DNA from 3 places in the Frigoribacterium sp. PhB107 genome. Region 2 is predicted to be linked to each of the others. Evidence: predicted binding sites of a transcription regulator. Region 2 holds the regulator's gene; each other region holds the start of a gene.

What was found. Region 2 encodes HrcA, which represses chaperone genes, less so after heat shock. Its sites were predicted from a motif close to TTNGCACTCGNNNNNNNCGAGTGCNAA; they were not measured.
Region 1: a site for HrcA is predicted at 5,685-5,711, ahead of groL (chaperonin GroEL). Genes of this name have one in related genera too.
Region 3: a site for HrcA is predicted at 1,398-1,424, ahead of groES (co-chaperone GroES). Genes of this name have one in related genera too.

Annotation. Positions count from the first base shown of each region.
Region 1 is NZ_RJKU01000002.1:662,182-671,958, reverse strand. Features, by position in the region: gene EDF18_RS11390 (DNA repair helicase XPB) at 1-297, shown strand, start outside; gene EDF18_RS16360 (hypothetical protein) at 294-863, shown strand; gene EDF18_RS11380 (response regulator transcription factor) at 966-1,658, shown strand; gene EDF18_RS11375 (HAMP domain-containing sensor histidine kinase) at 1,726-3,486, shown strand; gene groL (chaperonin GroEL) at 4,025-5,644, opposite strand; gene EDF18_RS11365 (cold-shock protein) at 5,779-5,982, opposite strand; gene EDF18_RS11360 (LytR C-terminal domain-containing protein) at 6,175-6,765, opposite strand; gene EDF18_RS11355 (DUF3263 domain-containing protein) at 6,792-7,085, opposite strand; gene EDF18_RS11350 (DUF2332 domain-containing protein) at 7,177-8,139, opposite strand; gene msrB (peptide-methionine (R)-S-oxide reductase MsrB) at 8,297-8,725, shown strand; gene EDF18_RS11340 (nitroreductase family protein) at 8,725-9,285, shown strand; gene EDF18_RS11335 (hypothetical protein) at 9,364-9,546, opposite strand; tRNA gene EDF18_RS11330 (tRNA-Thr) at 9,752-9,777, shown strand, end outside.
Region 2 is NZ_RJKU01000001.1:592,255-602,031, forward strand. Features, by position in the region: gene EDF18_RS02680 (16S rRNA (uracil(1498)-N(3))-methyltransferase) at 1-361, opposite strand, end outside; gene dnaJ (molecular chaperone DnaJ) at 364-1,479, opposite strand; gene hrcA (heat-inducible transcriptional repressor HrcA) at 1,574-2,596, opposite strand; gene EDF18_RS16765 (DUF4870 domain-containing protein) at 2,852-3,361, shown strand; gene hemW (radical SAM family heme chaperone HemW) at 3,458-4,684, opposite strand; gene EDF18_RS02705 (DUF1990 family protein) at 4,687-5,439, opposite strand; gene lepA (translation elongation factor 4) at 5,443-7,296, opposite strand; gene EDF18_RS02715 (DUF4190 domain-containing protein) at 7,527-7,871, opposite strand; gene EDF18_RS02720 (pyridoxal phosphate-dependent aminotransferase) at 7,945-9,090, opposite strand; gene rpsT (30S ribosomal protein S20) at 9,400-9,660, shown strand; gene holA (DNA polymerase III subunit delta) at 9,776-9,777, opposite strand, start outside.
Region 3 is NZ_RJKU01000002.1:446,267-456,043, reverse strand. Features, by position in the region: gene rarD (EamA family transporter RarD) at 1-855, opposite strand, end outside; gene groES (co-chaperone GroES) at 1,017-1,313, opposite strand; gene EDF18_RS10365 (SAM-dependent methyltransferase) at 1,455-2,642, shown strand; gene EDF18_RS16155 (hypothetical protein) at 2,730-3,734, opposite strand; gene EDF18_RS10355 (DUF4190 domain-containing protein) at 3,901-4,278, opposite strand; gene tsaD (tRNA (adenosine(37)-N6)-threonylcarbamoyltransferase complex transferase subunit TsaD) at 4,380-5,414, opposite strand; gene rimI (ribosomal protein S18-alanine N-acetyltransferase) at 5,477-6,067, opposite strand; gene tsaB (tRNA (adenosine(37)-N6)-threonylcarbamoyltransferase complex dimerization subunit type 1 TsaB) at 6,064-6,738, opposite strand; gene EDF18_RS10335 (SDR family oxidoreductase) at 6,804-7,550, opposite strand; gene EDF18_RS10330 (helix-turn-helix transcriptional regulator) at 7,716-8,558, shown strand; gene tsaE (tRNA (adenosine(37)-N6)-threonylcarbamoyltransferase complex ATPase subunit type 1 TsaE) at 8,545-9,114, opposite strand; gene alr (alanine racemase) at 9,117-9,777, opposite strand, start outside.

The sequences.
Region 1 (9,777 bases), on a different contig from region 2:
GCCTTCCGCTCGGGCGAGATCAAGGTGCTGGTCGTCTCGAAGGTGGCCAACTTCTCGGTCGACCTGCCGGAGGCGACGGTCGCGGTCCAGGTCAGCGGCTCGTTCGGCTCGCGGCAAGAAGAAGCGCAGCGGCTCGGGCGCCTGCTGCGGCCGAAGAAGTCGGGCCTGCCCGCGTCGTTCTACACGCTCGTCAGCCGCGACACGGTCGACCAGGACTTCGCGCAGAACCGCCAGCGGTTCCTGGCCGAGCAGGGCTACAGCTACACGATCCTCGACTCCCCGGTGCTGGCCGCGTGAGCGCGCCCGACCTCGGGCCCGGCGACGTCCCCCTCGGCGACGACGAGCTCTGGCGCGACGGCCTGCGCCGAGTGTTCCTGGCCGACCAGTCGCCGTGGGCGGCCTTCGGGCCGCTGGTCGCCTCCCTCGACCACGAGGCCGTCGAGTACCGGGGCCAGCGCTCGCGCACCGCGCCGTGGGACGACACGGTCGTCGTCGCAGTCGAGCGCACGTACGAGGTGCAGGGCGGCCTGCACGCCGGCGCGAGCTTGAGCGTCGTGACGTGGACCCGCGACCCCGAGGTCCTCGAGCGCAGCGACCTGCTCGCGGGCTCCCCCGTCGTCGACCACCTCTACGCGGGCCTCAGCGCGCTCGGCGAGCTGGACGACGCCGAGGAGGCGCGGGTCGTCACGGCCCCGGTCGAGCGGTTCCCGGGATGGGAGATCGCCCGCGCCTCCGGCTACACGGCCGTGCTCGAGCAGCGCGACGGCGTCGCCTTCACGCTCGCGGTCCCGGACGAGCTGCTCGAGTTCACGACGCGCATCGCGCTCGTGCCGAACACCGAGTGGGACGACGCGGGGCGCTGACGGCCGGCTGACGGCTCGCTGACGGCGCGCTCGCTGCTCGCACGCGGTCGGCGCACTCACGACTCACAGGGAACACCGAGGGCGCGGACAGATACTGGGGCCATGAGCGACGGCCCCAAGATTCTCATCGTCGATGACGAGCCCAACATCCGCGACCTGCTGACCACCAGCCTCCGGTTCGCCGGCTTCGCCGTGCGAGCGGTCGGCAACGGCGCGCAGGCGATCTCCGCGGTCCTCGAAGAAGAGCCCGACCTGATCATCCTCGACGTGATGCTCCCCGACATGAACGGGTTCGGCGTCACCAAGCGCCTCCGCTCGTCGGGCTACACGTCGCCGATCCTGTTCCTCACGGCGAAGGACGACACCGAGGACAAGATCACGGGCCTCACCGTCGGCGGCGACGACTACGTGACGAAGCCGTTCAGCCTCGACGAGATCGTCGCCCGGATCAAGGCGATCCTCCGCCGCACCATGAACGAGGACGAGGACGCGATCATCCGCGCCGGCGAGCTCACCATGGACCAGGACACCCATGAGGTCACCATCGGCGAGACCGCGATCGAGCTCAGCCCCACCGAGTTCAAGCTGCTCCGCTACCTCATGCTGAACCCCAACCGCGTGCTGTCGAAGGCCCAGATCCTCGACCACGTGTGGGAGTACGATTTCAACGGCGACGCCGGGATCGTCGAGAGCTACATCTCGTACCTGCGCCGCAAGCTCGACCAGTTCTCGGCCGAGCCGATCATCCAGACGAAGCGCGGCTTCGGCTACATGCTCAAGGCCGCCAAGGCCTGACGCGGAACGATCACCGGTGGCGCCCGGGAGCCTCGGCTCCCAGGCGCCACCGGTATCTTCGCTTCTCATGCACGAACGCCTGTCGCAGTGGTGGAACGAGATCTCCATCCGCACCAAGATCACCGGGATCACGGTCACCTTGGTGACCCTCGGTCTGCTCGTGGCGGGCCTCGGCACCATGACGGTGCTCAGCACGTACCTCTACGGCCAGGTCGACCTGTCGCTCAAGTCGGCGGCCGAGAGCTTCACGGGTGCCTCGCCGAGCGCGACGAACGCCCAGTCGTGCACCGTCACCTTCGGGGCGACGAGCAGCAGCTTCGTCGCGCTCTTCCGTGAGGACGGCACGCGCATCTGCGACAACGCCGACGAGCTGCAGGGCGGCACCGGGCCCGATCTCTCGGCTGTCGACCTCCCGAAGGCCGGCACCACGGCCGAGCCGATGAGCGTCTACAACTCCGACCACGACCAGCAGTGGCGCATCTACGCGTTCGACAAGACCCTGACGCAGCGCGACCAGACGACCGGCGTCGTCGAGCAGATCGACGCCACGATCGTCACCGGCACCAACCTCGCCAGCACCAACGCCGTCATCGGGCGCTTCAGCGGCATCTTCCTGGGCTTCGGCGTCTCGGTCATCGTGCTCGGCGCCGCCCTGACCCGACTGCTCGTCACGTCGACCTTCACTCCCCTGCGCGACGTCGAGGCCACGGCCGCCCGCTTCGCCGACGGCGACTTCAGCCAGCGGCTCGACTCGACGACGCCCAACACCGAGGTCGGCAGGCTGAACCGCTCGCTCAACACGATGCTGAGCAGGATCGACTCGGCCTTCGACGACCGGTCACGGACCATCGACCAGATGCGGCGCTTCGTCGGCGACGCCAGCCACGAGCTCCGCACCCCGCTCGTCAGCCTGCGCGGCTACGCCGAGCTCTACCGGATGGGCGCGCTGACCAAGCCGGAGGACGTCGCCCAGGCCATGGACCGCATCGAGAAGGAGGCGATCCGGATGGGCGTCCTCGTGCAGGACCTCCTCGCGCTCGCCCGTCTCGACGAGTCGAAGCCGCTGGAGCTCGGCCCGGTCGACCTGGTCGCCATCGCCCGCGACTCGGCCCTCGACACGATGGCGTCCAACCCGGACCGCGACATCGCCGTGGTCGTGCACGACCCGGTCGTCGGCGACGCTGCGGATGAGGCACCGGTCGCCGCCCTCCCTGCCGCGCCGGACGACGCCGCAGCCGTGCCGCCCGGGTCGACGGGGGCGATCTCGTTCGCGGGTGCCACCCTCGCGCGCCTCCGTGGCCTGCGGGCCCGTGCCGTCAGGGCGGGCGATCCCGTGGACGACGGGCAGACGGGCGACCTGTCCGGCCACGGCCCGCAGGCGCCGGCCGTGGTGCTCGGCGAGGAGAACAAGCTGCGCCAGGTGATCACGAACCTGATGGGCAACGCGATGCGCTTCACGGAGCACGACAGCCCGATCGAGCTCGCCGTGCAGTCCGACCCGGGCCGCGGCGTCGCGACGATCGACATCGTCGACCACGGCGAGGGCATCCCGCCGCAGATCCGGGAGAAGATCTTCCAGCGCTTCTGGCGTGCCGACTCGTCGCGCACCCGCGACACGGGCGGCTCGGGCCTCGGCCTGGCCATCGTCTCCGGCATCGTGTCCGCGCACGGCGGCAGCGTCGACGTGTTCGACACCCCCGGAGGCGGTGCGACCTTCCGGGTCGCACTGCCGCTGTTCCCCGAGGTCGCGGGCGCGGGCGGTGCTGCTGGAGTTGCCACGACGGCCGCCCCTGCCGCCGACCAGCCGCCCACGACGCCCGCCTCCTAGTCGCTGCCGGGGTCGTACCCGAAATTTGCGCGTGATCCGTCGTCCGAACGCCGCAGAGGCCGTTCACCGAGGCCTGCGCCGCACGGATCACTCTCGCTTTGCGGTCCCACGCCTCTCAGAGCGGTGCGGCGCAGCCGCGGCCCTTCTCTGCGCACGCGCCCACCCGTGATCCGCGAGCCATCCGCCTGACCGGCGCCGCGCCTCCTGCACGGAGACCGACGCCGCACGCGGATCACTCTCAAATTTCGGGGACTCCGCAAATGCCGACCGGCGAGCCTGCTGTACCGGGAAAGCCGGGTACCGCGGCGCCTCCGAGCACGCTGCAGTCGGGTTTTGCGGCTTCCGCGCACACGCGCACAGCCGAGTCCCCGCAGAAGCCGACCTGCACGCTCACAAGAACGGCTTCTCCCGTTGTCCGGACGCGCGAAGACACCTCTCGGTCGGCATCTGCGGAAGAGCGTCCGCACGCACGGCAACGCCGAAGGGCGGCTCCCCCGGAGGAGAGCCGCCCTTGCGGTGTGACTGGTGCGGTCGCGGACTAGAAGTCCATGCCGCCCGAGGGGTCGCCGGCCGGGGCCGGGTTGCGCTCGGGCTTGTCGGCGACGACGGCCTCGGTGGTCAGGAACAGACCAGCGATGGAGGCGGCGTTCTGCAGGGCAGAGCGGGTCACCTTGGCCGGGTCGATGATGCCGGCGGCGATCATGTCGACGTACTCGCCGGTCGCGGCGTCGAGGCCGTGTCCGACGGGCAGGCTGCGGACCTTGTCGGCGACGACGCCGGGCTCCATGCCCGCGTTGAAGGCGATCTGCTTCAGCGGAGCGTCGATGGCGACACGCACGATGTTCGCGCCGGTCGCCTCGTCGCCCTCGAGGTGCAGCTCGGCGAGAGCGGTCTTGCCGGCCTGGATGAGGGCGACGCCACCACCGGCGACGATGCCCTCCTCGACGGCTGCCTTCGCGTTGCGGACGGCGTCCTCGATGCGGTGCTTGCGCTCCTTGAGCTCGACCTCCGTGGCCGCGCCGGCCTTGATGACGGCGACGCCGCCGGCGAGCTTGGCGAGGCGCTCCTGGAGCTTCTCGCGGTCGTAGTCGCTGTCGGTCGCCTCGATCTCGGAGCGGATCTGACGGACGCGGCCCGCGATCTGCTCGGGGTCGCCGGCGCCCTCGACGATGGTCGTCTCGTCCTTGGTGATGACGACCTTGCGAGCACGGCCGAGCAGGTCGAGGGTCGCGTTCTCGAGCTTGAGGCCGACCTCTTCCGCGATGACCTGGCCACCGGTGAGGATGGCGATGTCCTGCAGCTGGGCCTTGCGACGGTCGCCGAAGCCCGGGGCCTTGACGGCGACCGACTTGAAGATGCCGCGGATCTTGTTGACGACCAGGGTCGCCAGCGCCTCGCCGTCGACGTCCTCGGCGATGATGAGCAGCTGCTTGCCGCTCTGGATCACCTTGTCGACCACGGGGAGGAGGTCCTTGATGTTCGAGATCTTCGAGTTGACGATGAGCACGTAGGCGTCCTCGAAGACAGCCTCCTGGCGCTCGGGGTCGGTCACGAAGTACTGCGACAGGTAGCCCTTGTCGAAGCGCATGCCCTCGGTCAGCTCGAGCTCGGTGCCGAAGGTGTTCGACTCCTCGACGGTGACGACGCCCTCCTTGCCGACCTTGTCGATGGCCTCGGCGATGAGCGCGCCGATGGTGGGGTCGGCGGCGGAGATCGAGGCCGTGGCCGCGATCTGCTCCTTGGTCTCGATGTCCTTCGCGTCGGCGAGGAGCTGGGCCGAGACGGCGGCGGCGGCCTTCTCGATGCCGCGCTTCAGCGAGATGGGGTCGGCGCCTGCGGCGACGTTGCGGAGGCCCTCACGGACGAGCGCCTGGGCGAGCACGGTGGCGGTGGTCGTGCCGTCGCCAGCGACGTCGTCCGTCTTCTTGGCGACCTCCTTGACGAGCTCGGCACCGATCTTCTCGAACGGGTCGTCGAGCTCGATCTCCTTGGCGATGGAGACGCCGTCGTTCGTGATGGTGGGGGCGCCCCACTTCTTCTCGAGCACGACGTTGCGGCCGCGCGGGCCGAGCGTGACCTTCACCGCGTCGGCCAGGATGTTCAGGCCGCGCTCGAGGCCACGACGGGCCTTTTCGTCAAAAGCAATGATCTTAGCCATGTGTTTCCTCGTCCCTCCCGGACGTCATGAAGCAGAAGCATTGGCACTCACCAACGGCGAGTGCCAGGGACGATTCTGGCACTCTCACCTATGGAGTGCAAGTGAGCCCCGCACCTCATGACGCCCGGCAGGGGTCAGGCCAGGCGGACGCTCTCCGCCTGCGGCCCCTTGTCGCCCGTGCCGACCTCGAAGACGACCGCCTGGCCCTCCTCGAGGACCTTGTAGCCGTTCATGTCGATGGCGGAGTAGTGGACGAAGACGTCCTGTCCGCCGTCCGTCACGGTGATGAAGCCGTAGCCCTTCTCCGCGTTGAACCACTTGACGGTGCCCTGTGCCATGGTGTCGTTCCCCTTGCTGTGCTCTGGTGCGGCGCGTGCGGTGGTGCCAGTGCCGGGACCAGATGCTAGCCAGGGCACGCAGGCCCGCAGAAGGCCCGGGCGCCGGGTTAACCCGTCAGAAGTGACGAATTCACACGTTCCGCAACCAGGCGGCAACACGGCCGCAACGGGAAGGCAACGAGGAGGCGCGCCTCAGGGCGCGTAGTCCGCCCCCAGCACCGCGGTCACCGACGAGTCGGGGAACGCGTCGCTCAGCTCGACCGTGGTCGCGCCGAGGTCGCGGGCCACGCCGCGGGCCACGGCCTCGTCGGCCGCGTCGGCGTAGTAGACGATCGTCGAGGGCACGGTGCCGTCGGCGTTGCCCTGGCCGGCCACGGTCCAGCCGGTCTCGGCGAGCGCCAGCGACGCGCTGCTCGCGAGCCCGCTCGTCGTCGTGCCGTTGAGCACGGTGATCGTGGTGACGTCGGGGTCGACGGACGCCGGGTCGGCGGGGGCGACGGTCTCGGCCGGCGTCGTGGGGGCGGCAGTCCCGTCCGTCGCGTCGTCGGCCGGCGTCTCCGACCCGGCCTCGGCCGTCTCGTCGGAGGTCGGAGAGACGAACTGGAAGCTGTCGTTCGCGACGCCGAGGTACACGACGCCCGCGCCGACGAGGACGCCGACCGCGAGGGCGCACCACGCGAAGACGACCCAGCCGCGACCTCGCCGTGCCACGGCTCGGTGGGCCCCGACCCTGTGCAGGTCGCCGGGCACCTCGTCGAATCGGTCGCGGGGGTGTTTCGCCATGGTGTGGTGTCGGTCTTCCGTGTGGGTCAGCGGTCGGTCGGCCCGAACGAGCGGGCGGCCCTCGCCCGCGAGCGCTCCTCGCGCAGTCGCAGGAGCCTCCCCACGAGCATGGGCGAGTAGGCAAGTGCAGCAGGTCTGTCGAGGAGGGAGCCGAGCATCTGCTGATAGCGCGCGGTCGTGAGGCCGAGCTCGCGCCGCACCGCCGCCTCCTTCTGTCCGGACGAGGAAGGGGCACGCTGCTCGAAGTCGAGCAGGGCACGGTCGCGCTCGGACAGCGCGCTCGTGCGCACGTCCCCGCTGCCGCTGCCCTCGTCGCTCACTGCCCCGCCCTCTCGGTCCCGGCCAGCTTAGGGGCGGGCGGCGGAGCAGCCGCGGAGGCGCAGGGCGGTTCGGCCGGTCCGCCCACAGCCGTCAGCCGGTCGTCCACAGGCGGGTGCCGTGGGCGTCACCCACCGCCAGCGCACGCCCGTCGAGGGCGAGCACGGCGAAGGACTCGTCCTGGGGCACCCCGTCGGGCAGGACGACCGGCACGTCGTGCAGCAGGCCCCGCCGCTCGTACGAGATCCACCGCGCACCCAGGCCGCGCACGAGGTCGACGAACTCCTGCCGACGGCGTCCGGGCAGGTAGACGAGCGTGCCGGTCGAGACGACGACGAGCGTCGCGTCCCGGGGAGCCTCGGCCGCGAGCCGCACGAGGTCGTCGAGGGCGTCGCCCCGCTCGACCCGAGGAGGCGCGTCGGCGGCCACCGAGACAGCCTGCCCCAGCAGGGCGGCCCGGCCCGTCGCCCCGGGCGGGAGCAGCGCCTCGAGCCAGCCCACGTCCTCGGCGGAACGCACGTCGAGCGGGTCGAGGTCGAGTCCCGCGCGCCAGACGACCTCGGGCAGCCGAACCTCGCCGAGGTCGCCGTGCACGACGACCTCGAGCTGGACGGGGCTGTCCGGGGCGCCCCAGCGGACGTCGTCCGCGCGGTGCCCGTAGCGGTCGGGCAGCAGGCCGAGGCCGGCCGAGGCGCCGACCTCGAGCAGGGCCACCGGCCCCTCCACCCGGGCGAGGGCGAGCGACACGGGGCTGGTGCGCCGCACGTCGTTGGTCTGCGTGAGCCGCCGGCCGAGCTCGTCGAGGAACCGGTCGGGGTGGTCGAGCAGCCAGCGCCGCAGCTCAGGCCAGGGGCCGGGGGGCGCACCCAGCCACCTCGCGACGGCGAGCACGAGCACCGGCTGGCGCCGCGCCTCCTCGGCTCGCTCGACCAGCGCGAGCACCTCGGCGTCCGCGGCGACGCCCCGGGCCGCGGACGCCCAGGCCGGCGAGCCCTCGAGCAGGACGGCGTCCGCGTAGGCGGCGAAGCGGTCGGAGAGGGTCGGCGGCGAGGTCACCGGCCGAGTCTCGCACCCCTGGGAGGCAGCCCCGAGGAGGCGGCGGCGCGGAATGGGCGTCGGCGGCGCGGTGTTCAATGGAGAGTCCCCGACGAGCAGGCCCCGACGCCTGCGAGTCCCCCCTGACGCAGAGGAGTGCACCATGGCGAACGAGCCCGTGTCGTACCAGGTCGAGAAGTCCGACGAAGAGTGGCGTCGTGAGCTCGACCCCCAGGCCTACCAGGTGCTCCGCCAGGCGGCCACCGAGCGGCCGTGGACGGGCGAGCTGCTCGACGAGAGCCGTGCCGGCGTCTACGCCTGCGCCGCCTGCGGCGCCGAGCTCTTCAAGAGCGGCACCAAGTTCGACAGCGGCTGCGGCTGGCCGAGCTTCTACGAGTCGGTCGACCCGGAGGCCGTCCAGCTGATCGAGGACGACTCGCTCGGCATGGTCCGCACCGAGGTCCGCTGCGCGACCTGCGGGTCGCACCTCGGCCACGTGTTCCCCGACGGCTTCGGCACCCCGACCGGCGACCGCTACTGCATGAACTCGATCTCGCTCGACTTCAAGGCCGAGGGCACCTCGGCCGGCGACCAGGCCCAGGCCTGATGGGCGCCGTCGCCGACGCTGCCCGCCGGCGACGGTCCCGCTCGAAGGTGACCGACGAGGCGCCCGGACACGAGCAGCTGCTCGAGCTCGTGCAGGCGGCCGCGACGGTGGCCGACCACTCGTCGTTGCGGCCGTGGCGCCTCATCGAGCTGCGCGGCGACGACCGTCTGCTGATCGGTCGAGGGCTCGCCGAGGCGAGCGGTGCCGACGGGAAGTCTGCCGAGAAGCTCGAGCAGAAGGCCCTGCGGGCGCCGCTCGTCCTCGCCGTCGTGTTGTCGCCCGTCGAGAGCCGCAAGGTTCCCGAGTGGGAACAGGAGAGCGTCGCCTCGGGCGTCGCCCACCTGCTGTCGCTCGTGCTCGACGACGAGGGCTGGGGCGTGTTCTGGCGCACCGGCACCGACACCCGCCACGAGGCGGTGCACCGGGCCCACGGGCTGGCGCCGCACGAGAAGCTGCTCGGCTGGCTCTACGTCGGCGGGCGGACCGAGCGCGACGAGAAGCCCCGCAAGCTGCTCGAGCCCGGGCGCTTCGTCAGCGCACCGGGCTCGGCGACGGCCTAGGCCTCAGCAGACAGGCTGCGCCTGGCAGGCGGTGCTCACCAGGCTGTGGACTACCAGGCTGCGTCTACCAGGCTGCGTCTACCAGGACTTGCGGCTCTGCCCCACGACGGTGATCGGCAGCCAGAACGAGCCGGTCATGAGCACGATGCCCGCGAAGAAGACGAAGGCGTTGGGCTCGTCCTGGCCGAACGAGTACGCGAAGAGCGCGAAGCTCGCGAGCAGCAGGATGATCGAGCCGATGGCGGTCAGGACGTTGGTCATGGGAGCTCCTCGTGGTCGGTGCCCGGGGCGACCGGGCGCGACCGCACGGGTCGCTGCAGCTCCTACTTCACCACTTGCGCCGGGTCTGCGCCAATCCTGCGTGGCGTGCAGGCCGCCAGCCGTGCCCCGGCCCGTGCTCGCTGCCCTCGTCCGTCGCCTTCGCCCGTCGCCTGTCGGACGTCGGATCGGTAAGATGGTCCCGCCCGCCGCCTTGGCGCAGTCCGGTAGCGC
Region 2 (9,777 bases):
CCTCCCAGCGCGAGACGCTGCGGGCGGCCGACCACGGCACGACCTCGTCGACGCCCAGCTCGGTGGCGGCCTGGGCGGCGAGCTCGTCGCGGTCGCCCTTGGCCAGCGCCTGGACGAGCACGAGCCGGGTCCCCGGCCGCTCGACCCGGGTCACCTCGGCGGCGACCAGCGTGAGCCGCGAGTCCGTCGCCTCGACGACCTCTCCGCGCACCGACGTGCCCCGCCCGTCGCCGAGCGCGAGCGACTCGCCGACACGGACCCGGCTGACCGTCACCGCGTGCCGCGCCTCCTGTCCCTCGACCACGACGGTGCTCCCGACGGACGCGTCCGTCAGGTCGTCGACCAGGTAGAAGTGGGCCACGATCAGAAGTGCAGGAACCGGTCGCGGAGCTTGCCGAACAGGCCCTGCTGGAACTGCGAGAGCTCGGGCGCCGCCGAGCGGCGTCCGGCCGCGAACTTCTCGATGAGCTCTCGCTCCTTGTGGCTGAGCTTGGTGGGCGTCACCACCTGCACGCCGATCTTGAGGTCGCCTCGACCTGTGCCGCGGAGCTTCGTGATGCCCCGGTCGCGGATCGTGATGACGTCGGCGCTCTGGGTGCCGGCCTTGAGCTCGATCTCGACCTCTCCGTCGAGCGCGTGCAGGGTGGTCTCGGTGCCCAGGATGGCGTCGGCCATCTGCACCTCGAGCGTCGCGAGCAGATCGTCGCCGTCGCGGCTGTAGATGTCGTGGTGGCGCACCTTGACCTCGAGGTAGAGGTCTCCGTTCGGGCCGCCGGCCTGGCCGACCTCGCCCTGGCTCGGCAGCTGCAGCCGGATGCCCGTGTCGACGCCCGCGGGGATGTCGATCGGGATCGTGCGGCGTGCGCGCACCCGGCCCTGGCCCTGGCAGGTGGGGCACGGGTTCGGGATGACGGTGCCGTAGCCGCGGCAGGTGCCGCAGGGGCTCGACGTCATGACGTTGCCGAGCAGCGACCGGACGGTCCGCTGGATCTGGCCGGAGCCGTGGCAGATGTCGCAGGTCTGGGGCGAGGTGCCGGGCGCGCAGCACGACCCGTTGCAGGTCTCGCAGAGCACGGCCGTGTCGACCTCGATGTCGCGGGTCGTGCCGAAGACGATCTCCTCGAGGTCGACCTCGAGGCGCAACAGGGCGTCCTGGCCGCGCTCGCGACGCGAACGCGGGCCCTGTCGCTGGCCCCCGCCTCCTCCGCCTCCGAAGAACGCGTCGAAGATGTCGCCGAAGCCCGCCGCGCCCCCGCCTCCGCCGCCGAACCCGGCCTGCGGGCCGAGGTCGTAGCGCTCGCGCTGCTGCGGGTCGCTCAGCACGTCGTAGGCGTGCGTGACGTCCTTGAAGCGCTCGGACGCCTCGGGGCTCGGGTTGACGTCGGGGTGCAGCTCGCGCGCGAGCCTGCGGTACGCCTTCTTGATCTCGTCCGGCGTCGCCGACCGGTCGACTCCGAGCACGTCGTAATGATCTGCCACTTGTTCTCGTCTGCCTCTGGTGTCTGGGGGTGGTCTCGTGGGGGCTGGTCAGGGGGCGCGGCGCGGTCGCGCAGGGCCGGGGAGGTGCGGCTCGTCAGCGCTCGGAGAGCAGCGACGACAGATAGCGGGCCACCGCACGCACGGCGGCCATGTTGGTCGAGTAGTCCATGCGCATCGGGCCGAGCACGCCGAGGCGCGCGACCTCGCTGCCCGTCGAGGTGTACCCGCTCGCGAGCACGGACGCCTGGGAGAGGCCGAAGGAGGCGTTCTCCCGCCCGATGCTCGCGGCGACGTCGACCGCGTCGAGCTGCATCTCGCCGAAGAGGCGCAGCAGGGCCACCTGCTGCTCGATCGCCTCGAGGACGGGGTAGAGGTCGCCGCTGAAGTCGTCGCCCGTGCGCACGAGGTTGGCCGCGCCGGCCATCACGAGGCGTTCCTGACGCCCGGCGGCGAGCTGCTCGACCAGGCTGGCGACGACGACGCCGACCACGACGGCCTGCTCAGGGCGGAAGCGGTCGTGCAGGTCGCCGAGCAGCGCGGCGGCCGCGCTCAGCTCGGTGCCGCCCACCGCCGCGTTGAGCGCCCCGCGGAGCTCAGCGAGGAACTCGTCGTCGACGACGACGGGCAGCTCGACGAGCCGCTGCTCGACCTGCCCCGTGTCGGTGATGAGCACGGTCATGACGCGCCGCTCGGCCAGGCTGACCAGCTCGACGTGCCGCACGCGCGCCCGCGAGAATGAGGGGTACTGCACCAGCGCGACCTGGTTCGTCAGCTGGGACAGGAGGCGGACCGTGCGGCCGAGGACCTCGTCGAGGTCGGCAGAGTCGCCGAGGAACGTCTCGATCGCCTGCCGCTGCGCGCTGCTCAGCGGACGCAGGTCGGCGAGGTGGTTGACGAAGAGACGGTAGCCCTTGTCGGTCGGCACCCGACCCGACGAGGTGTGCGGCGCCGCGATCAGCTCTTCTTCTTCGAGGAGCGCCATGTCGTTGCGGATCGTGGCGGCCGAGACGCCGAAGTGGTGACGCTCGACGATCGACTTCGAGCCCACGGGCTCGCGGGAGGCGACGTAGTCGTGCACGATGACGCGCAGCACCTCGAGACCACGTTCCGAGACCACGACGCACCTCCCTCTCGCACGGCCGGCGGCGGGGCACGTCACGACGACGACCCGAGCTCGCTGGCACTCGTCCTGCCAGACTGCCAATCCTACGTCACGCGGCCCGCGAGGCCTACTCGACCCGCACCTCCTGCCCTATGCTCGCCGTGACGCCCGCCGGACGACCTCGTCCGGCCGGGCGGCCAGCACCGACCACCCGCGATGCGCCCGTTCGCCTCGACCCGGTCGGGCCCACGACGACGAACAGGTGAGCAGATGACCGACACCCCTCCCTCCCAGCCGCACGACCCGCAGGGCTCCGGCTGGGGCCAGCAGCCCGGCCAGGGCCAGCCGGGTCAGGGCCAGCCCGGCTACGGGCAGCAGCCGGGTCAGCCCGGCCCGCAGCAGCCCGGCTACGGGCAGCAGCCCGGCTACGGCGCCCCGCAGCCTCCGCAGCCCCTGCGGCCCGAGGACGAGAAGCTCTGGGCCACGCTGATCCACGTCGGCGGCATCCTGCTCAGCTTCGTCGCGCCCCTGGTCGGCTACCTCGTGCTCAAGGACCGCGGCCCGTTCGTCCGCGAGCACAGCCGCGTCGCACTGAACTTCCAGATCACGATGGTCATCGCGTACGTCGTCGGAGGCGCCACGTCGTTCCTCGGCATCGGCGTGCTGATCACGCTCGCCGCGGCGATCGTCGTGATCGTCTTCGGGATCATCGCGGCCCTCGCCGCCAACCGCGGCGAGTACTACAAGTACCCGCTGAGCATCGAGTTCGTCAAGGCGTAGCCCGCCGGCACGCTCGTCGAGGCGCGTCTCCCGCTCGGGAGGCGCGCCTCGCGTCGTCCCGGCCGCGTCCAGCGTCGACTCGGGTCGCGTCGGCCCTCAGACCGGGAGCAGCCGACGGACCACGGCGTCGGCCATGAGCCGCCCCGTGCGCGTGAGGACGACCCGACCGGCCAGCGCCTCGCGCCCCTCGACCCAGCCGTCCGCGATGAGCCCCGCCACGGCCGCGCGGCCCTCGGGATCGAGGTCGGAGGTGGGCAGGCCCTCGCGCATCCGGACGGCGAGCAGCACCCGCTCGACCCGGCGCGTCTCCGCGTCGAGCGTCTCGCGGCCGGCCCCCGGCGACTCCCCCGCGGCCATGCGCTGGCCGTAGGCAGCCGGGTGCTTCACGTTCCACCAGCGGACCCCGCCGACGTGGCTGTGGGCGCCCGGGCCGACGCCCCACCAGTCGTGGCCTTGCCAGTACGACAGGTTGTGGCGCGAGCGGTGCTGCTCGTCGCGCGCCCAGTTGCTCACCTCGTACCAACCGTAGCCCGCGGCGGCGAGCCGGTCGTCGGCGAGCTCGTACATGTCGGCCGCGGTGTCGTCGTCGGGCTGGGCCACCTCGCCACGGCGGATCTGCCGAGCGAGCTTCGTGCCGTCCTCGACGATGAGCGAGTACGCGGACAGGTGGTCGGGCTCCTGCTCGAGGGCGACGTCGAGCGACCGGGACCAGTCGTCGATCGTCTCGCCGGGCGTGCCGTAGATGAGGTCGAGGCTGACGTCGAGCCCGGCGTCGCGCGCCCAGCGCACGACGAGGGGCACGCGCTCGGGGTCGTGCGTCCGCTCGAGGGTCGCGAGCACGCTCGGCACCGCGGACTGCATGCCGAAGCTGACGCGCGTGAAGCCGGCGGTCGCCAGCGCCTCGAGGTACTCGGCGTCGACCGAGTCGGGGTTCGCCTCCGTCGTCACCTCGGCGCCGTCGACCAGCCCCCAGGTGTCGACGACCGACGAGAGCATCGCGGCGAGGTCGGAGTGCGACAGCATCGTGGGCGTGCCGCCGCCGAAGAAGACGGTCGAGACGGGACGAGGAGGCAGCCCGGCGCCCCCGAGGACGCGACCGGCGAGGCGCACCTCGTCCACCGCCTCCTGCGCGTAGTCGTCACGTCGGGCCCCGCGCAGCTCGTCGCCCGTGTAGGTGTTGAAGTCGCAGTAGCCACAGCGCACCCGGCAGAAGGGCACGTGCAGGTACACGCCGAAGTTGCGGTCGGCGACGCCCTCGACCACCGAGGCCGGCAGCGAGCCGTCGACGGGGGCAGGGTCGCCGAGGGGAAGGGCTCCGGGCACCGTCAGTCGCCCGACCGGCGCGAGCCGGGCTCGCGGATCTCGTCGTCGTGAGCGGCCTCGGCGGCGGCCTCGAGGTCGACGTCGGCCTCGGCCGGGACGTCGGGCTCGCTCAGGCTGAGGGCGCGCAGGTAACGACGCGTGTACATCGCCTGCTGGCGGCGCATGAAGGGCTCGACGAGCTTCCAGCGCCAGGTGCTGGGGCGGGAGAACGAGCGGATCGACAGCCAGACGGAGCCGTCGTCGGTCTGGTCGACGACCCAGCTCTCCTCGCCGCTCTCCGGGTGGCCGTCGAGCGTGCCGTAGGCGAAGCCCTTGCGCCTCGGCTCGTCGACGACGTAGACGACCCGGACGGGTGCCTGCACGCTGCGGCCGTAGGCCGAGATGGACAGGGTCGCCGTCGTGCCCGCGGTGAGGAACGGCGTGCCGTCCGGCGCGAAGCGGGACTCGTCGCGGCCCTGCTCCCAGTGCGCCGGGTCCACGGGGACGCCGTCGTCGTCGAAGGTGACGGGGTGGTAGCCGCCCTCCTCGACGGGCGGCACCGAGTCGACGTGGACCTCGATGCCGCTGCGCTCCTGGATCTTCCAGGTCATCGTGGCGATCCACGCCGCCTCGAAGCGGGCGTCCCCGTGGCCGACCCTGGTGCGGTACTCGGCGGGGCGGAAGCCCTTGGGCGGGTACTGCATCAGGTCGGGCGCCTGCGTCGCCCCGACCTCGCCGTAGGTCGTGTGGGTCTCGGCGTGGGTCGAGCGGCGCATCGGCTACTTCTTCTCTTTCTTCGCCTCGGTGTCGCCGCTCAGGGCGGCGATGAACGCCTCCTGGGGCACCTCGACGCGACCGATGGTCTTCATGCGCTTCTTGCCCTCCTTCTGCTTCTCGAGCAGCTTGCGCTTGCGGCTGATGTCGCCGCCGTAGCACTTCGCGAGGACGTCCTTGCGCATGGCGCGGATACTCTCGCGCGCGATGATGCGGGCGCCGATCGCGGCCTGGATGGTGACCTCGAACTGCTGTCGAGGGATGAGCTCGCGGAGGCGACCGGTCATGAGGACCCCGTACGCGTAAGCCTTGTCGCGGTGGACGATCGCGCTGAACGCGTCGACCTGCTCGCCCTGGAGAAGGATGTCGACCTTGACCAGGTCGGCCTCCTGGTCGCCGGTGGGCTCGTAGTCGAGGCTCGCGTAGCCGGCCGTCTTCGACTTGAGGCTGTCGAAGAAGTCGAAGACGATCTCGCCGAGGGGCATCGCGTAGCGGATCTCGACCCGGTCCTCTCCGAGGTACTCCATGCCGAGCAGGGCGCCGCGGCGCTGCTGGCAGAGCTCCATGATGACGCCGACGTAGTCCTTCGGGGCGAGGATCGCCGCCTTGACCATCGGCTCGCTCACGCTGGCGATCTTGCCGCCGGGGAACTCGCTCGGGTTGGTGACGGTCACCGTCTGCTTGTCGTCGGTGGTGACCTCGTAGACGACGCTCGGCGCCGTGGTGATGAGGTCGAGGCCGAACTCGCGCTCGAGGCGCTCGGTGATGATCTCGAGGTGCAGCAGCCCGAGGAACCCGCAGCGGAACCCGAAGCCGAGCGCGACGCTGGTCTCGGGCTCGTAGACGAGGGCGGCGTCGGACAGCTTGAGCTTGTCGAGGGCCTCGCGCAGGTCGGGGTAGTCGCTGCCGTCGATCGGGTACAGGCCCGAGTAGACCATCGGGAGGGGCTCGACGTAGCCGGCCAGCGCCTCCGTCGCGGGCTTGGCCGAGGTCGTGACGGTGTCGCCGACCTTCGAGAGCCGCACGTCTTTCACACCGGTGATCAGGTAGCCGACCTCGCCGACCGAGAGGCCCTGGCTCGGCGTCGGCTCGGGGGACGAGACGCCGATCTCGAGGATCTCGTGCGTCGACTTCGTCGACATCATCTGCACCTTCTCGCGCGGGTGCAGGGTGCCGTCGATCATGCGGATGTAGGTGACGACGCCGCGGTAGCTGTCGTAGACGGAGTCGAAGATCATCGCGCGCGGCGAGGCGTCGAAGTCGCCTGTGGGCGACGGGATGCGGTCGACGACGCGGTCGAGCAGCTCGGTGACGCCGATGCCCGTCTTGCCGCTGACGCGCAGGACGTCGGCGGGGTCGCCCCCGATCAGGCTCGCGAGCTCGGCCGCGTACTTCTCCGGGTCGGCCGCCGGCAGGTCGATCTTGTTGAGGACCGGGATGATCTCGAGGTCGTTCTCGAGCGCCAGGTAGAGGTTCGCCAGCGTCTGGGCCTCGATGCCCTGCGCTGCGTCGACGAGGAGGATCGCGCCCTCGCACGCCGCGAGCGACCGGCTGACCTCGTAGCTGAAGTCGACGTGGCCGGGCGTGTCGATCATGTTGAGGGCGAAGGTCTGGCCGTCGCGCTCCCAGGGCATGCGCACGGCCTGGCTCTTGATCGTGATGCCGCGCTCGCGCTCAATGTCCATGCGGTCGAGGTACTGGGCGCGCATCGCCCGGTCTTCGACGACGCCGGTGATGCCCAGCATGCGATCGGCGAGCGTCGACTTGCCGTGGTCGATGTGCGCGATGATGCAGAAGTTGCGGATGTGCTCGGGCGCGGTCTTCGCCGGCTCGAGTGCACGGGTTGCTAGGGGGCTCACACGGTCCTCAGGGGGTGGCGGGCGGTTGTCGCCTCGATTCTCCCACGTCGCGCTCGGGAACCGTGTCGACAACTCCTGCGCTGTGCACTGCACCATCGCCGTGACTGCGCTGCCGGGGGCTCCCGGCACACCCGTCAGGAGTTGTCGACACGAGGCGCGGCCCCACCGAGCGGGCGGCAGCGGACGGGCAGGCGTCAACCGACGGGCAGGCGTCAGCTGACGAGCAGGCGTCAGCCGAAGTACTGGAACAGGCCGAGCAGGCCGATCGGGACCGCGGCCAGGAGCCCGACGACGAGGAGGACGACGCTGCCGAGCAGCATCACCCCCGACGAGATGATGCCGATCAGCGCCATCGTGCGGCCCTCGGGCTCGCGTCGGCGACCCAGGACGCCGAGGACGACGCCGACGATCGGCACGACGAAGGTGAAGCTCAGCGCCACCGACGCGATCCCGAGCACGAGGCTCGTGAGGCTCAGCGGCGAGTGCAGTCCGCCGGCCGCCGCGGGGGCGGCAGGAGCGGCAGGGGCCGCGGTGTGCGCGGCGACGGGCGGGGTGGTCGGTGCGGTGTTCGTCATGTCTCGAGCCTACGAAGGAGACGCAGCCCGCCTGAAGGGGGCAGACCCCCGGATCGAGGCGGGGGCGTCCCCGTCAGGCGCCGGGTGCGGGGAGGGCCCGGAGCCCGCGCTCGATCACTTCGGGAGCCGCGGCCAGGCAGATGCGGATCCAGCCCTCGCCGGACCGGCCGAAGGCGCTGCCCGGCGCGACGGCGACCCGCCGCTCGAGCAGGAAGCGCTCGGCCCAGCCGGCGACGTCGCCCTGCGACGCGTGGCTCACGTCGATCCAGAGGTAGAAGGCGCCCTGCGGGTCGAGGTGGGCGATGCCGCGCTCCACGAGCAGCGCCGTGGCGAGCTCGAGGTTCTGGCGATAGTGCTCCCGGGCCTCGGACACCGGCCCGTGGTCGCCGGTGACGGCGGCGAGGGCCGCGTGCTGGTCGGGCTCGGCGACGCAGCTGATCATCGCCTCCTGGACCGTCCGCATCGTCGGGGCGAGGCCACGCGGCGTCACCAGGTAGCCGACGCGCACGCCGGTCATGGCGTAGGTCTTGCTCAGCGAGAACGCGCTGAAGACGCGGTCGTCGGCGTCGAGGGAGGCGATGCTCACGTGCGGCGTCCCGTAGGTGAAGTACTCGTAGACCTCGTCGCTGATCACCCAGAGGTCGTGTCGGGCGGCCAGGTCGAGCAGCCCCTGCAGCACCTCCCGCGGCCAGACCACCCCGAGGGGGTTGGACGGCGAGTTGACGACGACGGCTCGCGTGCGGACCGTGACGGCCGCCTCCAGCTGGTCGAGGTCGGGCAGGAAGCCGTGGCCGGGCGAGAGCGCGTACGGCACGGGGACGGCGTCGAGCATGTGCGCGTTCATCGAGAACGTCGTGTAGCCGGGGTCGGGCACCAGCACCTCGTCGCCCGACGCGAGGACGAGCCCCATGGCCTGGTGGAGCGCCTGGGTGGCCCCGACCGTGACCCAGACCTGCTCCACGTCGACGTGCAGGTCGTTCTCGCGGGCCAGCTTCGCCACGAGGGCCTCGCGGAGGGGCGCGATGCCGCCGTTCGGCGTGTAGCCGGTGCGGTCCTCCGACCAGGCACGGCGGGCCGCGTCGCCGACGTGGTGGGGAACGGGCACGTCGGGCTCGCCGATGACCAGCATCGCGACGTCGTCCAGGCCGGCGGCGAGCTCGAAGACCCTGCGGATCCCGGAGGCGGGGACGGATGCGATGTGCGGGGCGAGCGACGGCATGACGGCACCGTACTACGGGCGACACGCCCTCCCGCTGGGTCACCACCGCCCCTCGGGGACGCCCTATCATTGAGAGTCGGGCGACGTGCTGGTAACGTTGCCTGTTGGCTTGCGCGGAACGTCTGACGTGACGGATCGCGAACGCAGCCGAGAGCCGCTCCGGTGGCACCACCGGCGGCAGTCCGGGGAGAGCGCGTCTCCTCCCGGTCGGCTCGCAGCACCACCTCACAGAACCGTCCCCCGGGCACGGCGCCGCATCCTGGTGCCGACAGCCCAGTCATACGACACACGAAACAGGAAGTAGCGAACGTGGCGAACATCAAGTCGCAGATCAAGCGCATCGGCACCAACAAGAAGGCCCAGGACCGCAACAAGGCCGTCAAGAGCGAGCTGAAGACCGCCGTCCGCGCCGCGCGCGAGGCCATCGTCGCCGGCGACAAGGACAAGGCGACCGCGTCGCTGGCCCTCGCCTCGAAGAAGCTCGACAAGGCCGCCAGCAAGGGCGTCATCCACAAGAACCAGGCCGCGAACCGCAAGTCGTCGATCGCGAAGCAGGTCGGCGCTCTCTGAGCCTGACCCCCTGAGCGCATCGCGCTCGCTGCGAAGGGCCCCGTCTCGACCGAGACGGGGCCCTTCGCGTTCCACGAGGACGTCAGGATGACAGACCCGCGAGCCGGGCAGCCGGTC
Region 3 (9,777 bases), on a different contig from region 2:
GACCCACACGATGGCGAACCCGATCCACCGGCTCGTCGGCATCTCCTCGCGCAGCAGCACGACCCCGACGACGAACTGCAGCACGGGCGCGAGGTACTGCGTCAGCCCGATGGTCGCCAGCGGCAACCGACGTGCGGCGGCGGCGAAGAGCAGGAGCGGCACTGCCGTCACGATCCCCGAGCTGATCACCGTCAGCGTGTGCACCAGGCTGACGGAGCCGAACACGACGCCCCCGCCGATGCCCGTGACGGCCAGCACGACGAGCGCGACCGCCGCGAACGGCGCGACCGCCATCGTCTCGAGGGTCAGCCCGCTGACGGCGTCGACCTTGCCGCCCATCTGCTTCTTCACGAGCCCGTAGGCCCCGAACGAGAAGGCCATGATCAGCGACGGCCACGGCACCCCGCCCGTGCCCACCGTGATGACGACGACGGCCACGGCGCTCAGGCCGATCGCGACCCACTGCACCGGCCGGAGGCGCTCGCGCAGCACAAGCACCGCGAGCAGCACCGTGACGATCGGGTTGATGAAGTAGCCGAGGGCAGCCTCGACCACGTGCCCGGCCAGGGTCGCGACGATGAAGGTCGTCCAGTTGACGACGATGAGAACGCCCGCCAGCGCCATGGTGCCGACGACGCGACCCTGGCGCAGCAGGGCGAGGAACGCCGGGAACCCGCGGGTGACGGCGAGCAGCACGACGCAGAAGGCGAGGGAGAACAGGATGCGCCACGAGACGATCTCGAACGGCCCCGAGGGCGACATGAGCAGGAAGAAAACCGGCAGCACGCCCCAGAGGCCGTACGCGCTGACGGCGTAGGCGAGGCCGCCCGACGAGGAGGTGCGGGTGCGGGTCACGAGAGCGCTCTGCGGTTCACGGGACGACTCTAGGGCGGGCCGCCGTCGTCGGACACGGCCACTCCTGCCACGCTGGCTCGCTCCGCTGCCGTTCCCGGCCGGGGACGACGAAGGCCCCCGCCTTGGCGGGGGCCTCCGGGTGGAGCAGGTGCGTCGTCTGCCTAGCGGACGATGACGGCGAGGACGTCGCGCGCCGAGAGGACGAGGTAGTCCTCGCCAGCGTACTTGACCTCGGTGCCGCCGTACTTGCTGTAGATGACCTTGTCGCCGACGGCGACGTCGAGCGGCACGCGGTTGCCGTTGTCGTCGATGCGACCCGGTCCGACCGCCACGACCTCGCCCTCCTGGGGCTTCTCCTTGGCGGTGTCGGGGATCACGAGGCCGGAAGCCGTGGTCTGCTCGGCTTCGACCTGCTGGATGACGATGCGATCTTCGAGCGGCTTGATGGAGACCGACACGGTTGACCTCTGCTTTCTCGGAACTTCGTAGAACGTGGGCTGGCACTTGCCACGTGCGAGTGCCAGAACAACTGTAGAGCCGAACTGGCACTCGGTCAATCCGAGTGCCAGAGTCGGTCGGCGATGGGCGAGACTGGTGCCATGGACACTGCTGAGCTCCTCGACGTGCTCTCGCCCGAGGGGCTCCGACTGCTCGACTCGCTCCCGCCGTGGAGCGCGTCCGACGACGTCGTCGGCGCCGTCGCGGCGCTCCGCCGGCAGGGCCACTCGCCCTCCCTGGTCGCGGCCGTGCTGAGCCAGTCCCGGCTCCGGGCCAAGGCCGTCACGAAGTTCGGCGACTTCGCCAGCCGCATGCTCTTCACCGAGGCCGGTCTCGAGCAGGCCACGCGCCTCCCCGTCGCCGCCCGCCACGCCGGCCGCTACCGGGCCGCCGGGCTCGGCAGCGTCGCCGACCTCGGCTGCGGCATCGGCGGCGACGCGCTCGCGCTGGCCGCCCTCGAGCTCGACGTGCTGGCGGTCGACCGCGACGAGGTCACCGCGGCCGTCGCCTCCTACAACCTCGCGCCCTGGGCTTCGTCGCGCGTCGTCCAGGGCGACGCCGCGACGGTCGACGTCGGCGACGTCGAGGGCGTGTTCCTCGACCCGGCGCGCCGCACGGCCGGCCACGCCGCGACGAGGCGGCTGGCCGACCCGGCCGACTGGTCGCCCTCGCTCGACGTCGCGTTCGGCTGGGCCGAGCGCCTGCCCACCGGGGTCAAGCTCGGCCCCGGCGTCGACCGCGAGCTGCTGCCCGCCGACGCCGAGTGCCAGTGGATCTCGGTCGACCGCGAGGTGGTCGAGGTCGGCGTCTGGTTCGGGCCGCTCGCCCGCCCCGGCGTGGGCAGGGCCGCGCTCGTCGTGGGAGCGCACGGCACGGCCGAGCTGACCGCGCCCGCCGACTCCGACGACGTCGAGGTCGGCGAGCTCGGCGAGTACCTCTACGAGCCCGACGGAGCCGTCATCCGCGCCCGGCTGATCGGCGACCTGGCTCGGCGGCTCGGTGCCCGCACGCTCAGCCGGGACATCGCGTGGCTCACCTCCGACGAGGCGGTCGAGACGCCGTTCGCCCAGGTGTTCCGCGTCGTCGAGACGTTCCCGCTCGACGAGAAGACCCTGAAGCGCGAGCTGCGCACCCGGGGCATCGGCCGGCTCGAGATCAAGAAGCGCGGCGTCGACGTCGACCCCGCGGCGTTCCGCAAGCGGCTGTCGCTGCAGGGCACGCACGCCGCGACCCTGGTGCTGACCCGGGTGGCCGGTCGCCACACCGCGCTGCTCTGCGAGCGCGTCTGACGACTTGCCGCCCACGTGGCCGGTCGTCCTGACGGCCCGCCGCCCGGACGACCTGCCCCTCTGACGACCTGCCCCCGGAGGCGCGGGTCAGGACTGCCCGTACCCGCCGTCGAACGTGCCGGACGACCCGCCGGGCATGCTCGCGAAGAAGACGATCAGCCCGATCCAGATGACCACCGCGAGGGCGATGCCCGCGTAGCCGACGATGAGGCCCGGCAGCCAGAGCTTGCGCGACTGCCGCTCACGCCGGCCGGCGATGTGGCCGAGCACGACCGCCGCGATCGAGAACACGACACCGCCGCCGAAGGTGACGATGACCCCGAGGAACCCGACGATCGACGCGACGAGCGACAGGATGCTGAGGACGCTCGAGGGCTTCGTGGCACCCGCCGAGGCGTAGGGCGAGTACGCCGCGCCGTACGGCTGCTGCGGGGCGCCGTACGGCTGCTGCGGGGCGCCGTACGGCTGCTGCGGGGCGCCGTACTGCTGCGGCGGCGCTCCGTAGGGCTGCTGCGGGGGCACGCCGTACTGCTGCTGAGTCGCGCCGTACTGCTGCTGCGCGGGAGCACCGTACTGCTGCGGGGGCACGCCGTACTGCTGCTGCTGCGGGCCGCCGTAGGGCTGCTGCCCCTGCTGGCCCGGCTGGCCGTAGACGGGCCGAGGCGGAGCCTGCGGCGCACCGTACGGAGCCGACGCCGGAGGCTGCGGCGCACCATACGGAGCCGACGCCGGAGGCTGCGGCGCACCATACGGAGCCGACACCGGAGGCTGCGGCGCACCATACGGAGCCGACACCGGAGCCTGCGGCGCACCATACGGAGCCGACGCCGGAGCCTGCGGCGCACCATACGGAGCCGACGCCGGAGGCTGCGGCGGGGACGACGCGGCGCCCGGTGCGACGAACGGGTGGTGCGAGGGCTGGGGCGCGGGCGGCTGCGAGGCGGCGCCGGGGAAGGCGGTGGGCGGCAGCGGCGGCGACGAAGCGGGTCGGTCGTGGTCGCCCGACGAGGCAGATGCGTGCTCGCCCGACGGGGCGGGCGCGGGAGACGAGCCGGGTGCCGGCTGCTCGGTGTTCGGGTCGTCGGTGGCCATGAGGAGCCTTTCGCGTGCGGGGCTGCTGCGGACGAGTCGTGCGGTCGGCACGCTCAGGATGCGGGAACGGGGCCCGCGCCGGTGAGCGCGGACCCCGTCATGCTATCCACCGAGTCGAGGAGGACGGCTGGTCACCTCGGCGGCGGGCTGGCGACCCGCACGGTGGCTAGTAGTTGCTGTACTCGCCAAAGCCTTCCGCGGAGCCGACGGCGAAGATGAAGACGAAGAAGACGATCGCGAGGATGATGCCCAGCGCGATCGCGGCGTAGCCGAGGATCGTGCCCCACAGCGCCATGCTGCGGCCCTCTTCGCCGGTCTTCTTGATCTGGCTCAGCGAGATGTGGCCGACGACGATGGCGCCGATGCTGGCGATGCCCGTGAAGAAGCCGGCGATGCCGAGGATCAGGGCGACGAGGGCGAGCGAGTTTCGCTGGGCCGGGGCGCCGTAGCCGCCGTTCGGCGCCGGGGGCGCCTGGTACGGGTTCTGCTGGTAGGCGTCCTGCTGGTAGGGCTGGCCCTGGGGGGCCGGGTTCTGGTCGGTCATGTCCGGGGTCTCCTTGGTCGTGAGGCCCCCACCTTAGCGTGGGGGGCCAGCGGCGGCTCGGCAGCGCACGGGGGCTGTGGACGGCCTAGGCGCGGTGCGCGTCAGACCTGGACGACCGTCACCGGCAGCGTGGAGTCCGCCCCGAAGTCGAGCGGCGACGGCGCCCGCCCCCGGGAGACGAGCTGTGCGCCGAGGGCCGCGATCATGGCGCCGTTGTCGGTGCAGAGCGACAGGGGCGGCACGCGCAGCTCCACTCCGGCTGCCGCGCAGCGCTCCTCCGCGAGCTGCCGCACCCGGGCGTTGGCGACGACTCCCCCGCCGAGCAGCAGGCGCGGCACGCCGAGCTCGGCGCACGCGTCGAGCGCCTTCGTGAGCAGGACGTCGGCGACCGCCTCTCGGAAGCTGGCCGCCACGTCGGCGACCGGCACCTCCTGCCCCTCGTCGCGGCGGCGCTCGACCCACCGGGCGACGGCGGTCTTGAGCCCCGAGAACGAGAAGTCCCAGCGGTGGGCCGCCCTGTCCTTCGGCAGGGTGAGGCCCCGGGGGAACCGGATCGCGGCCGGGTCTCCCCCGACGGCGACGCGGTCGATGTGCGGCCCGCCCGGGTAGGGCAGGCCGAGCAGACGGGCGACCTTGTCGAAGGCCTCGCCCGCCGCGTCGTCGATGGTCTCGCCGAGCAGCTCGACGTCGTCGACGAGGTCGCGCACGTGCAGCAACGAGGTGTGGCCGCCCGAGACGAGCAGGGCGACGGTCGGCAGCTCGAGGTCGCTGCCGTCGTCGCGCAGCACGTCGGCGCCGACGTGCCCGACGAGGTGGTTCACGGCGTAGAGGGGCTTGCCGGTGGCCAGCGCGAGCGCCTTGGCCGCGCCGACCCCGACCATGAGGGCGCCGGCCAGCCCGGGGCCGCTCGTGACGGCGATCGCGTCGACCTCGTCGAGCGTCAGCCCGGCCTCGGCGAGCGCCCCGCGCAGGGCGGGCTCCATCGCGTCGAGGTGGGCGCGGGCGGCGACCTCCGGCACGACGCCGCCGTAGCGGGCGTGCTCGTCCATCGACGACGAGATGACGTTGGCGAGCAGCTCGGTGCCGCGCACGATGCCGACCCCGGTCTCGTCGCAGCTGGTCTCGATGCCGAGCACGACGGGGCCACGGCCCACGTCGGCGACCCGGACGGCGCCGGTCGAGGAGGCGGTGGTCTCGGTCACGACAGGGGCCCGCTCTCGCTCGTCTCGGGCACGACGACCGCGGGCGCCGTCGAGGGCACCGCCGTGGGCACCGCCGTGGGCTCCGTCACGGGCTCCGTCACGGGCCCCGCCGGCTCGGTCGTCGTCGCCGGCACCCGCAGCCGCATGACCACCGCGTCGACGGCGTCGGGCATGTAGTAGCGGGGGCGCACGGCGATCGCCTCGAAGCCGAGCGACTCGTAGAGGCTCTGCGCCCCGGGGTTGTCGGCACGCACCTCGAGGAACACCTCGCGGACGCCCCGGCGCCGGGCCTCCGCGATCATCTGGCCCATCAGCGCGCGTCCGAGCCCCGAACGCCGAGCCTCGGGCAGCACGGCGATGGTCTGGACGTCGGCGTCGGGGGCGCCGGGCAGCACCATGAGCCCGCCGTAACCCACGATGCGGGTGTCATCGGCGTCGGGCGTGGCGACCAGGTAGAAGCCGTCGCGGGAGGCGAGCTCGTGCGCCATCCCCTCGCTCGACCAGGCGTCGTTCACGAAGACCGACGTCTCGATCGCCATGACGGCGTCGAGGTCGTCGACGGAGGCGCGTCGCAGCCGGAAGCTCACTGGCTGACCGTCTTCGGCCGGGCAGCAGGGGTGACGTCGGGCTCGCGCAGGTAGAGGGGAGCAGCGTCGGCGAACGGCCGGCCGTGCTCGAAGAGCCGCTCGGCCAGCATGCCCAGTGCGCCGGCCGAGACGACGGTGTCGTCGGGGTCGGTGCGGGACCAGGTCGAGGAGGCGCCGGTCGCGTCGTCGAGGAGCGCCGGCACCACGAGCGCCGGCCCCCCGACGGACACGGGGAGGCCGTCGTCGTCGAGGCCCGACCACGCCGTCCAGGCCACCTCACGCCGGCGCGCGTCGGTGACGACCACGAGCGGGGAGTCGAGGCGACCGCCCGCGTCGGAGACCGACCTGCCGGCCGCGGCGCTGAGGCGCTCGAAGGCGACGGCGTCGTGGCTGCCGACGGCGAGGCAGGGCACTCCGGCGCCGAACGCGTAGGCACGGGCGGCGACGATGCCGACCCGGAGACCGGTGAACGGGCCGGGCCCGACGCCCGCGACGACCGCGCTGAGGTCGCGCGCGGCGACGCCGGCCTCGGTCGTGACGGCCTCGATCAGCGTGCCGATCACCTCCGCGTGCCGACGTGTGTCGGCGACGGACCGCTCGGCCAGGACCCCGCCGTCGCGGTCGACGACGGCGACGGCCGTGCCGGCGGAGGTGTCGATGGCCAGGATCACGAGGTCAATCGTAGGCGGTGCCGCCGACGCGGCCCGCGCCTCCTCGTCTCGACTGGGACGGCCGGTCAGCGGTGCTGCGAGAGCAGCGCGAGCACGTCCGCGTGGCGCCCCTCGGCCTCGGCGTCGCGGAGGAACCGCACGCGCCGCACGAGCACCTCCTCGACGTCGGGCTGCTGCTCGAGGATCTGCACGGTCTCGTCGAGGAACTCGTCGAGCGGCATGGCCGACTCGTCGTCCTGCTGGCCCATCAGCGTGGTCTGCACCGCCGGCGGCACGAGCTCGACGACCTGGAGGGGCGTGTCGGCCCACTGCACGCGGAGGCTCTGCGTGAACGAGTGCACTGCCGCCTTCGTGGCGGAGTAGGTCGGCGTCACGGGCAGGGGCACGAACGCCAGGCCCGACGAGACGGTCATCAGCACGCCGTCCGGCTTGGCCGCGAGCCAGGGGCCGAACGCGGCGGCGGTGCGGATCGTGCCGAGCAGGTTCGTCGTGACGATCGACTCGGCGACGTCGAGGTGCGCAGGGTCACGGAGGTCCTCGGGGAGCATGATGCCCGCCATCGTCACGACGACGTCGAGGCCGGGGTGCTCGCGGGTGACCGTCTCGAAGGCCGAGCGGATCGACTCGGGGTCGGCGACGTCGAGCTCGACGGCGTGCACGCCGGGGTGCGTCGCGACGATCTGGTCGAGCAGCGCACGGCGGCGTCCCGCGACGATCACGGTGTCGCCGCGGGCGCTCAGGCGCTCGGCGAGGCCGAGGCCGATGCCCGACGTGGCGCCGGTGATCAGGACGGTGTTCCCGGTGGTCTTCATGGTGTCTCCTCGATCGTGTGGGCCGTCGGTGTCGTCCGGCGGCGTCGGGGCCCGGGGCCCCGTCGCAGCCCAGCCTGCGCCGCGCCTCCCCGCCCGGGAAGGGAGCGCCCATCGGGGGAGCGCCGGTCCCTGGTCCGCGCCGCCGCCAGGGGCGAGGATGGGCCCATGGACCGTCCCGGACTCGCCGAGTTCCTCCGCGCACGCCGCGAGGCGCTGCAGCCCTCCGACGTCGGCCTGCCCTCCGGCGCCCGTCGTCGCACCGTCGGCCTGCGGCGGGAGGAGATCGCCTCGGTCGTCGGCATGTCGTCCGACTACTGGGCCCGCCTCGAGCAGCGCCGGGGGCCGCAGCCCTCCGACCAGATGCTCACGGCCATCGCCCGCGGGCTGCGCCTCGACCTCGACGAGCGCGACCACCTGTTCCGCCTCGCCGGCCACGAGGCTCCCCGCCGTGCACGCCGCTCTCCGCACGTGAGCCCCGGCCTCATGCGCGTGCTCGACCGCCTCGACGACACTCCCGCCCTCGTCATCACCGAGCTCGGCGAGACCCTGGCGCAGAACCGGCTCGCCGCCGCCGTCTTCGGCGACGGGCTCGGCTGGACCGGCCTCGACCGCAGCGGCATCCACCGCTGGTTCGCCCACCCGGAGGCGCGCGGCCAGTACCCGGAGCACGACCACGAGCACCAGGGCCGGCTCCAGGTCGCGCAGCTGCGCGTCGCCGCGTCGATGCCCGATCCCGATCCGCTGGCGGCGCGCGTCGTGGCGAGCCTCCTCGCCTCGAGCGACGAGTTCCGTCGCTACTGGGACCTGCAGGAGGTGGGCAGCCGCTTCGACGAGCACAAGACCCTGCGGCACCCCGAGGTCGGCGAGATCGAGGTGCACTGCCAGGCGCTCTTCACCGAGGACCAGTCGCAGGTGCTGCTCGTGCTCACCCCCGTGCCCGGGTCGGGCGCCGCCGAGGCGCTCGGGCTGCTCGGCGTCGTGGGAGAGCAGCGCTTCAGCCGGTCGTGAGCCGGACGCCCTCCCAGCGCGGGCCGTGCGCCGTGATCGTCAGGCGGCGCGGCTCGTCGGCGACGTCGTCGGGGTCGGTGTCGGCGAGGCCGTCGGGGGCGGGGAGGCCCTCGGGGTCGCGGCCGTCGTCGCCGAGCTCGCCTCCCGCGCCGGTCGGGCGCTCGATCACGACGTCGAGCCACGACTCCGCCACACCGTCGAGCAGCCCGGCGCCCCACTCGACCACGACGACCGACCCCTCGTAGTCGAGGTCGAGGTCGTCGAGCTCGTCGGCGCCGCCCAGCCGGTACGCGTCGACGTGCACGAGCGGCACGCCCGAGGCCGTCGGGTGCGTGCGCGCGAGGACGAAGGTGGGGCTCGCCACCTGGCCGCGCACCTGCAGCCCGGCGCCGAGGCCGCGGGTCAGCGTGGTCTTGCCGGCGCCCAGCGGCCCCGTCAGCACCAGCAGGTCGCCGGCACGCAGCAGCCCGGCGAGCCGGCGGCCGAGCGCCTCCGTCGCCTCGGTGTCGACGAGGTCGCCGGCGAACAGCACCCGGCCCGCAGCAGGCGGCGGCACGGTCACGAGGACGCCCCGGCAGCCGTCCCGTCGGGCGCGGTCGCGCGGGGGTCGACTCCCCCGCCGGTCCTGCCGAGGTAGCGCCGCGGCACGCGCGCGCCGATGCGGCAGGAGACCTCCTCCGGGATGCTGTCGGTCAGGTCGGCCCACTCGCCGATGGTGAGCTCGCCGTCGTCGCCGGGGCCGAAGAGCAGCACCTCGTCGCCGACCTCGACCACGTCGTCGCCGACGTCGACGAGGAACTGGTCCATCGCGACGCGGCCCACGATCGGGTACCGCCGGCCGTGGATCGTCACCTGGGCTCGCTGCTGCGCACGCCGGCTCACGCCGTCCGCGTAGCCGAGGGGCACGAGGGCGAGCGTGGTGTCGCGCTCGGCCCGCCAGGTGTAGTCGTACGAGACGCCGGTGCCGGCCGCGACGCGCTTGACGCGCACCACGCGGGCTCCGAGGGTCAGCACGGGGCGGAGCCCGCGGTCGGCGGCGGTCACGCCCTCCGTGACGGGGTTGCCGTAGCCGTTCGAGCCCATGCGGACCATATCGAAGCGCCGCTCGGGGTGCTCCATGCCCGCCGAGCTGGACGACATGTGGCGCTTCTCGAACGTCGCCCCCAGCGCCTCCGCGTCCTCGAGCGCCCTGCGGAACACGAGGGAGGCGGCGTGGTCG